3 regions of the Pantoea sp. CCBC3-3-1 genome follow, and region 2 is predicted to be linked to each of the others. Evidence: riboswitches for the same ligand, from Rfam matches in the RefSeq annotation. Region 2 holds a riboswitch; each other region holds the start of a gene.
What was found. A riboswitch is a leader RNA that binds a small molecule or an ion and turns the genes downstream of it on or off. The one in region 2 is predicted to bind thiamine pyrophosphate.

Region 1: it holds a riboswitch for thiamine pyrophosphate, as region 2 does, so the genes downstream of both, thiM (hydroxyethylthiazole kinase) here and thiC (phosphomethylpyrimidine synthase ThiC) in region 2, are expected to answer to the same signal.
Region 3: it holds a riboswitch for thiamine pyrophosphate, as region 2 does, so the genes downstream of both, thiB (thiamine ABC transporter substrate binding subunit) here and thiC (phosphomethylpyrimidine synthase ThiC) in region 2, are expected to answer to the same signal.

The regions. Positions count from the first base shown of each region.
Region 1 covers NZ_CP034363.1:3,232,586-3,235,932, forward strand. Annotated here, with positions in the region: gene thiD (bifunctional hydroxymethylpyrimidine kinase/phosphomethylpyrimidine kinase) at 1-784, opposite strand, end outside; gene thiM (hydroxyethylthiazole kinase) at 781-1,572, opposite strand; TPP riboswitch at 1,608-1,710, opposite strand; gene EHV07_RS25090 (S6 family peptidase) at 2,047-3,347, shown strand, end outside.
Region 2 covers NZ_CP034363.1:240,226-243,572, reverse strand. Annotated here, with positions in the region: gene nudC (NAD(+) diphosphatase) at 1-247, opposite strand, end outside; gene rsd (sigma D regulator) at 324-830, shown strand; TPP riboswitch at 951-1,051, shown strand; gene thiC (phosphomethylpyrimidine synthase ThiC) at 1,139-3,073, shown strand; gene thiE (thiamine phosphate synthase) at 3,070-3,347, shown strand, end outside.
Region 3 covers NZ_CP034363.1:807,378-810,724, forward strand. Annotated here, with positions in the region: gene thiP (thiamine/thiamine pyrophosphate ABC transporter permease ThiP) at 1-1,057, opposite strand, end outside; gene thiB (thiamine ABC transporter substrate binding subunit) at 1,033-2,019, opposite strand; TPP riboswitch at 2,059-2,166, opposite strand; gene sgrR (HTH-type transcriptional regulator SgrR) at 2,203-3,347, opposite strand, start outside.

The DNA.
Region 1 (3,347 bases), 2.0 Mb from region 2:
AATGGTGCACCGGCCCAAAACCTGCGCCCACTTCCAGCGTATCCGCCTGTTCCAGCGCGACCTGAAGCCACTGTTTGGCTTCGCGGACGGTTGTTATCCAGTCCTGATGACGCGGGCGTAGCGCCGCCAGGGCAGAAGAGAGCGTACAGCCGGTACCATGCGTATTTTTTGTCGGCACGCGCAGAGCGGTGAAACGCTGCTCCAGTTGAGGCGTGAACAGCCAGTCAGGGCTTTCTTCATCGCTCAGGTGGCCGCCTTTCATTAATACCGCCTGACAGCCCATTTCCAGCAGTGCCCTGCCCTGCTGCCGCATCTCGTCTTCATCACGGGCAATTGCACAGCCCAGCAATGCAGCCGCTTCGGGCAGATTGGGCGTAATCAGCGAAGCCTGAGGTAAAAGACGCTCCCGCAGCGTCTTTACTGCGCGCTCCGACAACAGCGGATCGCCGCTTTTGGCCAGCATAACGGTATCCAGTACCAGCCAGGGAATCTCAGCCCATTGCAACCCCTGCGCGACCACCTCAACAATATCGGAGTCATGCAGCATGCCGATTTTAACGCTGTCGATTCGTACATCACTCAGCACAGAGGAAAGCTGCGCTGCAACGAAATCCGCATCGACAGGAAAGACGGATTGCACGCCGCACGTATTTTGCGCTACCAGTGCGGTAATCACGCTGGTGCCGTAAGCACCCAGCGCTGAAAAAGTTTTGAGATCGGCCTGAATGCCTGCCCCACCGCTGGGATCGGTGCCGGCAATTGTCAGCGCGTTGATTCGTTTCATGCCATCGCCTCCGGATGTAAACGAGACAATTCATCAAGAAACAACGGCACGAAGGTGCCTGGCCCGCCCGCTGTGGCAGCAGCCTTTTCTCCGGCCAGGCTCATCAAACGGCAAGCGCTGGCGGTATGAACCAGCCTGTCACCTGGCAGCGCGGTAAAACCGGCAACCACCGCTGAGAGCGCGCAGCCCGTTCCTACCACCCGCGTCATTAATGCCGAGCCGCCTGGCACGGCCAGAATGCGGAGCCCATCGGTAATGAAATCGATCTCGCCCGTCACCGCAATCACCGCCCCGGTTGATTTAGCCAGCAGCGTGGCCGCCTCCAGCGCGGCAGAGGAGTCGTGGAGGCTATCCACACCTCGCCCGGAAACCGTCTGACGAGCCAGCGCCATAATTTCCGAAGCATTGCCACGAACGGCGGCCGGACGGTATTCCAGCAGCTGCTGGCAGAAGTCACTACGGAAAGTTAAGGCGCCCACTGCCACCGGATCCAGCGTCCAGGGACGCCCGGCTTTTACGGCGCTTTTAACGGCGGTAAGCATCGCCTCACTGCGCGCCGCTGTTAACGTTCCGACGTTGATCAGTACGGCATCCGCAATAGCGCTGAACTCCCGGGCTTCAGAGGGTTCGATAACCATGGCAGGAGAAGCGCCAAGCGCCAGCAAAACGTTGGCGGTAAAGGATTGCACCACATCGTTGGTCAGGCAGTGGATCAGCGGTGAAGCCTGGTGAAAAAGATTTAAAGAAGGCGCAGCCATCGCTGCCGTAAAGCGAGAAGGTTGGATCAAAATAAGACTCCCAACCGGCGTACAAGAAGGCGATGCGGTTGGGCATCTGACTTCCCTCCGCTGGCATTATCCAGTTCAGGTTCAACGGGTTTTTCTCAGCCCTTTCTTTGGAAAGAAACGGCACCCCGAGTCATAGTGCAAGCTTTGCAGCATAAGGAAGCGGCTGGATTAACGCAAGTTTTACCTCATCCTGCCGTTTCGCCTAAGAAACAGCTGAAGCTATTACAAGAAGAACACATGAATCTCACAAATAAAATAGTCGACCTGTCAATATAAATATATTTGCAACCTGCCTAACATTAACTGGAAGCATTAATCATAAAACTAAACTAACGCGCCAGTTTAATACTTATTAAATCGGCACAAAAGGTGGCTTTAAAAAAATCACATGGCAAACTTAATCAGTAATAAGATAATTCTTATTGCTGTACGCACCAAAGATATTTGCAACATGCCGATTACAAAGGGAATTAAATGAAGCTTAAGTTTCTTGCTATTTTTTGCTGCAATTTCTTTGCCGCCACGTCCGTTCTTGCTGGCGTGATGCGGGAAGATGTCGCCGTTCAGGAATACCGCGACTTTGCTGAAAACCTTGGGAAATATGCGGTTGGCAGAGAAAATATTGAAGTTTTTAAAACCGACGGCACTTCTGCAGGCATACTTGATTATCCGATGCCTGATTTTGGTGCTGTTGTCTCCGGCGGCTACGCTACGCTTTTCTCTGCCTCTTACCTTGCCAGCGTACAGCATAATACCGGTTATAAAACCGTTGATTTTGGCAATAACGCCAAATACAAAACGATCTATAAATTGATTAATCGCAATGAATATGACGTGCGCGATTTTCATCTGCCTCGTTTAAATAAGGTTGTCACTGAAGCTGCCGCCATCCCTTCCGTGGTTGGCACGGAATTACGCGAAAATCCAGATCGCTATACCTGGTACGCCCGGGTGGGCGCGGGTACGCAATTTCAGGTTGATGCCGAAACACAAGAGCTGGTGCAACTGGCGGGCGCTTACAGCTGGAAAACCGGCGGTACCATGACCAATCCCACTTTCGAAAACTGGCGCCTGCGGTGGTACAACTACAGCCCGGATGATCCCAACGTGCAGCCGTTGGACAGTGCCAGCCGGGGCGGCGACAGCGGCAGCCCAATGCTGGTTTATGATAATGTCGATAAAGTCTGGAAACTGGCAGGCGTATTAACCAGCGGTGGTAACGACGGGCCTTATAATCTGCGTTCATATATTTTATTTGTGCAGGATGCTTTTGTTGAGCAAGTGATGGCGGCCAATGTCGATCCCGATATTACTGATAGCAGCGCCGAGGGCATTATTAACTGGGATCCAAATGCCATTACCCAAGGGGCTAAAAGCTGGCTGTGGCATGGCACTGATAAAACGCTGCCCACCGATGCCACTAACGAAGAATTAGATGCCACGAAAGATCTCCGTTTTAACGGCGAAGGCGGCACTCTGGTTTTAAACCAGGCGGTTAATCATGGCGCTGCCAAACTTCAGTTTTCCAATAATTATCAGGTTAAATCGGCAGAGGGCCAGAATAACAGCTGGGTCGGCGGTGGTATCGAAGTTGATGCAGACAAGACCGTACTCTGGCAGGTAAATGGCCTTGCTGGCGATGTGCTGCATAAAATCGGTGACGGCACGCTGCATATTAATGCGACAGGCGCAAACAGCGGTGGATTAAACGTGGGTGCCGGGACCGTTATCCTCGATCAGCAGGCCGATGCAAACGGCTTAAAGCAGGCCTTTTC
Region 2 (3,347 bases):
CGGCCAGCTGGAACAGGCCAACATCCTGATCGAGGATTTGTCGCAGGGAACCCATTTCATCAGACCGGCTTTCACAAATCAGGTAAACGGGCTCGCCCTGCCACTCACCAATTACCGACGCTTTTTTGCCTGTAAGTTCCAGGTTTTGCGCAGAACCGTACGGTAATTGACCTTTTGGCAACCATAGTTTATGGTCGTGGCTGACAACCCACCAGCCAGCGTCTACGCTTGAAATCTCAACTTCCATAAATTGCTCATCCTCAGCTTCACAAACTTACTGGATTGGGATTAGACATTGTTAAATATCACTCACGGAGTCACTCATGCTTAACCAGTTAGAAGTTCTGGCCTCGCGCGTAGGCGGATGTAGCGACCTGGTAGACTTTTGTCTGCACTCACGTAAGCAATTACTCATCGCTTATTATCAAATGGTTGGCATCAAGCCTAACAAGGATTCGCTGAGTACGCTCGACGAAAACGCGCTGGATACCTTTTGTCAAAGCCTGGTCGATTATCTTTCTACCGGCCACTTTACCGCTTATGAACGCTTTATCGAAGAGATGGAAGGTACGGAACAGCTGGCCAAAGCCGCGCTAATCTATCCCTCTTTGCAGGCCAATACTGAACTGATTATGCGTATTTATGATACTCATCTGGAAAACGCTATCGATCACAACAACTGCATGGAGTTTCAGCAGGCGCTGTCAGAAGTTGGCGAAGCGCTGGAAGCGCGTTTTACCCTGGAAGATAAATTCATCCAGCTGGCCTTAGAGAAAGGTACGGTAAAGCAAGACGCAGCTAATGATGAGGCCATTGTTCGTCCGGCGTAAGTCGTTATGAAAATGTAAAATCCTTGTAGTTTTAAAAAAGCCCCTTTATGCTGAATGGGCAATACAGGTGGTTCGCCCTGTGCCAGCCACTGTCGTTCTGTTTGCTTACGGGCAGCAGAATTCTTCTTGTCGGAGTGCCCTTAGGGGCTGAGACCGTTCATTCGGGATCCGCGGAACCTGATCAGGTTAGTACCTGCGAAGGGAACAAGAGTAAATATTCAGTGTGGGTGTAACGCCACTTGTTCACACCCTGCGCTTACTCCTCCGAACTCCGGACAAGCAACATTCCCTTTATTCAGGAACTTGCTATGTCTACCCCCAGTAAAAAACCCAATCGTCGTGAACAACGTGCCGAAGCGCAGCAGTTTATTGATTCCCTGCAAGGTTCTGCCTTTCCCAATTCAAAACGCATCTGGCTGACCGGATCACGCCCGGATATCTGTGTACCGATGCGCGAAATACAGCTCAGTCCGACCGTCGTTGGCGGCAGCAAAGATAATCCGCTGCTGGAAGAAAATGAGCCGGTTCCGGTTTATGATACAGCCGGCCCTTATGGCGATCCCGAGGCAAAAATTGATGTGCATGCCGGTCTGAATAAGCTGCGTGACGGCTGGATAAGCGAGCGTGGTGATACGCAATATATCAAACAACTCAGCTCGGTTTATACGCAGCAGCGTCTGGCGGATGAAGGCTTAGATCATCTGCGCTTCGATAATTTGCCGCGTCCTCGTCGTGCGCTGGCTGGCCGATGCGTGACTCAACTGCACTACGCCCGGCGGGGTGTTATTACACCCGAGATGGAATTTATCGCAATCAGAGAGAATATGGGCCGCGAGCGGATCCGTGGTGAAGTGCTGCTCCAGCAGCATCCGGGTAATAGCTTTGGTGCCAGTCTGCCTGAAAACATAACGCCGGAGTTTGTTCGTCAGGAAGTGGCCGCCGGACGCGCCATCATCCCGGCGAATATTAACCATCCCGAATCTGAGCCGATGATTATCGGCCGTAACTTTCTGGTTAAAATAAACGCTAACATCGGTAATTCCGCTGTCAGTTCCTCCATCGAAGAAGAAGTAGAAAAACTGGTGTGGTCCGCACGCTGGGGCGCCGATACGATCATGGATCTTTCTACCGGCCGTAATATTCACGAAACGCGCGAGTGGATCCTGCGTAACAGCCCGATTCCTGTCGGCACCGTTCCTATCTATCAGGCGTTGGAGAAAGTGAACGGCGTGGCGGAAGATCTGAACTGGGAAGTGTTCCGCGATACGCTGCTGGAGCAGGCTGAACAGGGCGTTGATTACTTTACTATTCATGCGGGCGTGCTGTTGCGCTATGTGCCGATGACGGCAAAACGCCTGACCGGCATTGTGTCACGCGGTGGCTCGATCATGGCTAAATGGTGTTTGTCGCACCATAAAGAGAGCTTCCTGTATGAACACTTCCGCGAAATCTGTGAGCTTTGCGCTGCTTATGACGTTTCGCTGTCGCTGGGTGATGGCCTGCGTCCCGGATCTGTTCAGGATGCCAACGACGAGGCGCAGTTTGCCGAGCTGCGCACGCTGGGCGAGCTGACCAAAATTGCCTGGGAATATGACGTGCAGGTGATGATAGAAGGGCCGGGACATGTGCCGATGCAGATGATCAGACGCAATATGACTGAACAGCTGGAGCACTGTCATGAAGCGCCCTTCTATACGCTTGGCCCACTGACCACCGATATCGCCCCGGGTTATGACCATTTTACCTCCGGCATCGGTGCCGCGATGATCGGCTGGTTCGGTTGCGCCATGCTCTGCTACGTGACGCCGAAGGAACATCTGGGCCTGCCCAACAAAGAAGATGTGAAACAGGGGCTGATTACCTACAAGATCGCCGCGCATGCTGCCGATCTTGCCAAAGGCCACCCCGGCGCGCAGATCCGCGATAACGCCATGTCTAAAGCACGCTTCGAATTCCGCTGGGAAGATCAATTTAACCTTGCGCTCGATCCCCACACCGCACGCGCTTACCACGATGAGACGCTGCCGCAGGAATCCGGCAAGGTTGCCCATTTCTGTTCGATGTGCGGGCCCAAATTCTGCTCGATGAAGATCACTCAGGAAGTCCGTGAATATGCGGCTAAGCAGGAAGCGGAAGCAAAACCTATCGAGATTGGCATGGCGGAAATGTCACAGGCGTTCCGTAGCCGTGGCAGCGAGCTTTATCATCCTGCCGATGCGCTGACGCCGGAGGAGAAAGTATGAACCGGGGCCCCTTTCCCCTGACGGAAGCTCGCCTCGGTCTTTACCCGGTAGTGGACAGCGTGGAATGGATAGCGCGTCTGCTGGAAGCTGGGGTGCGCACCCTCCAGTTACGGATAAAAGATCGGCCTGAAGAGGCAGTAGAACAGGATATTGCTACTGCAATTGCGTTGGGAAAACGCTACCGGGCACGGCTGTTTATCAACGATTACTGGCGCCTGGCTATTCGTTATCAGGCTTATGGCGTCCATTTGGGTCAGGAAGATCTGGACGTTGC
Region 3 (3,347 bases), 570 kb from region 2:
GCAGCATAAAGGTCAGGATCACGCACAGCATGCCCGCACCCAGTGCAATCCGCAGCGAGGTAAACGTTGCCTGCCAGAGTGCAGGCTGTTGCAGCACCCTGGCCATTCCGCCGTTCAGGCCCTCGGAGATAACGGCCACCAGGGGAGGCAGTAGTAACAGCAGCGCCAGCGTTAGCAGCAGGCCGTCAGTGAGTTTTGCGGTCAGACTCTCCTCCGGGTTGCGCCAGCCACTGATATTGGCCGTTCCGGCAGGCAGCGCCTTACTGAGTCGCTGGCTAACCATCACCAGCGCCAGACAACAAACCATCTGGATCAGCGCCAGCAGCGCTGCCCGGCCGGGATCATAATCAAAATTTAACGCCTGAAAAATAGCCAGTTCAATGGTGGTCGCTTTTGGCCCACCGCCCAACGACAGCACGGTTGCGAAGCTGGCAAAGCACAGCATAAAGATCAGCGCGCCCGCAGGCAGGATCTGGCGGCGCAGCCACGGCCATTCCACAATCCGAAAATGGTTCCAGCCAGCCACCCCCAACTGGGCAGCCAGCTGGCGCTGTTCGCCAGGAATTTGCTCAAGGGCCTGAAGCAGCAGTCGTGCGGCCAGCGGCAGATTAAAAAATACGTGCGCCAGTAAAATACCTTGCAGGCCGTAAGGCGTGAAGCTGTAGTTCAGCCCAAGCAGCGAACAAAGCTGCGCCAGCCAGCCGGTGCGGCCATATACGCTGAGGATGCCGAACACCGCTACCAGCACCGGCAGCACCAGCGTCATCGCGCAAAGGCGTAGCAGCATTTTTCGCCCCGGAAAGCGGCGGCGATATAAAGCCCGCGCCAGAGGAATAGCGGGCAGGACTGAAAGCGAGGCAGAGAGAAAAGCCTGCCAAAAAGAGAAGCGCAGCACGTGCCAGAGATAGTCATCCTGCCAGATGCTGTGCCAGTCGACGGCAGGCGCGCTGCGCCACAGGGCCGTTATTGCCAGCAGTGCAACAGCCACCAGCAGCGTGGCCGCCAGTGCACCCGGCACCAGCGGACCGGCGGTTAGCGGCTGACGGCGCGTTGCCATGCATTGATCCACTGGCTACGTTGGCTGGCGACTTCCTGTGGCGAATACTGAAGCGACACGGTCGGGATGGTCAGCGTCTCAAAGCCTGCGGGCAGCTTGCTCTGCACGACGGGGTACATCCAGTTCCCTTGCGGTATCGCGCTCTGGAAAGGCTTATCCAGCATAAATTGCATAAATTTCTGTGCCAGCTGCGGCTGCTTGCTGCCTTTCAGCTGCCCGGCGACTTCCACCTGCAAATAATGACCTTCGCTGAAGTTTGCCGCAGCGTACTGGGTTTTCTTCTCTTCAATCAGATGGTAAGCCGGAGAGGTGGTGTAGCTCAGCACCATATCGCCTTCCCCTTTCAGGAACAGGCCGTAAGCCTCGCTCCAGCCTTTGGTCACGGTGACGGTTTTCTTCGCCAGTTTTTGCCACGCGTCCGGCGCATTATCGCCAAAGACTTTTTGCATCCACAGCAGCAGGCCAAGCCCCGGCGTGCTGGTGCGTGGATCCTCATAAATCACCTTCAGTGGGCGATCGCTTTCCACCAGTTCCTTCAGGCTTTTGGGCGGATTTTGCAGCCGGGTTTTGTCATAGACAAAGGCGAACCAGCCATAGTCGTAAGGCACAAAGGTGCTGTTGCTCCAGCCACCCGGCACGGTGATTTTGTGAGTATCGACATGACTCGCGGCAAACAGCCCGGTTTTTTCGGCCGCATCCAGCAAGTTATTATCCAGCCCCAGCACCACGTCAGCCTTACTGTTTTTGCCTTCCATCCGCAGACGATTAAGCAGCGAGACGCCATCTTCCAGCGCAACATACTTCAGCTCGCAGCCGCAGCTGGCTTCAAAAGCTTTTTTAATTGCCGGGCCGGGGCCCCAGTCGGCAGAGAAAGAGTCGTAGGTATAAACCGTCAGCGTGGGTTTGGCGGCAAAGGCCGGGAGCGAACAGAGAACCATCAGAGGAAGAACTTTTTTTAACACTTTGCGTTCCTTGTAGAGGGAAGTGACGCATGATCTGAGCAGGCGAGTCATCTCAAATCCCTGGGCCGGTATTAGCCGGGTCAGGTTCGATGGGTTTTTCTCAGCGTAAACGGACTAACAACCCGTTATGCACCCTGTTGAGGTCGGCATAATCATAATGATTTCCGGCGGCTTGCGAAAGCATCACGATTCCGGCGGCGCGAACCAGGCGGATTTGAAGTCGAACCAGCCGAGCGTGTTCATCCGCACATTGCGCATGCTGCGTTCGCCTTTCAGCAACAGCCAGTGGTGAAACAGAGGATGGAGGCTGCCGCTGGTAATCAGCTTCCTGCTCCAGTCGGCCAGCGGTAGCTGCTGTTCACGCCAGCGCTGGGCGTCGCTTTCCCAGTCTACGGTCAGACAGTGGCGCATCAGCGGCATTTCATACAGCAGGGCAAACAGCGAAAATTCCAGCGGCAGCGTAAAGTTGGCGCTGCCCAGCCAGATATCGCTTTCTGCCTCGCCACGATACCAGGTTTCGTAATCGACCTGTCTGGCGATCAGTTCAACGCCTTTCTCAGCCAGCAGCGGCCGTAAGGCATTGGCGATGCCCTGATGTTCAATATGATCGCTATAGAAAGTCAGCGTTAGCGAAGTCAGGCCTTCCGGTTTTTCTACAGGCGTGATGTCATTGCGATGATGCCAACGCGGCAGCAGGCCCCACGCGGGAAACCAGTAGCGCTGATAGCCAACGCCGGACTGGTTCAGCAAGGCAATGGGATTAGCAATGGCGCTGACCCAGCGTCTGATATGCTCATTGCGTCCTGCCTCTGAACGCTGATCGAACAGCAAAAAATAGCAGCCTTCCTCCAGGCGGCTCTCTTCCGACTTTTCGGCCTCGCTGCCGCCTTCCAGCTTCACGCCTGAGTAGACCAGCTCCTCACTGATTTCTGGCAATACCCAGATATTGACCTCATCAATGAGCGCTCTGAAGCCAAAGTAATCATCAAAGGCCTGAATACGCAGCTGGCTTTGCTGATTATGCACCACCGCATAAGGCCCGGTACCAATTGGCTGGCGAGCGAAGTCGGGCAGGGAAGGCCACTCTTTCGGCAGGATCACGGTGCTGACGCTGCCCAGTAGCCAGGGAAGCCAGCTGTCAGGTTGATGCAGATGGATATCCAGCGTCCATGGGGTAGACGACGAAATATGCTGGAAATTGGCATACAGCGGCTGGGCTTTGAGCCTTTCCAGCGAGGCGATAACGTCCACCATCTCCATCTCACGACCGTGATGAAAATGGATCGCCGGACGTAAGAAAAAACGCCAGTGGCAGGGCGAAACCTGCT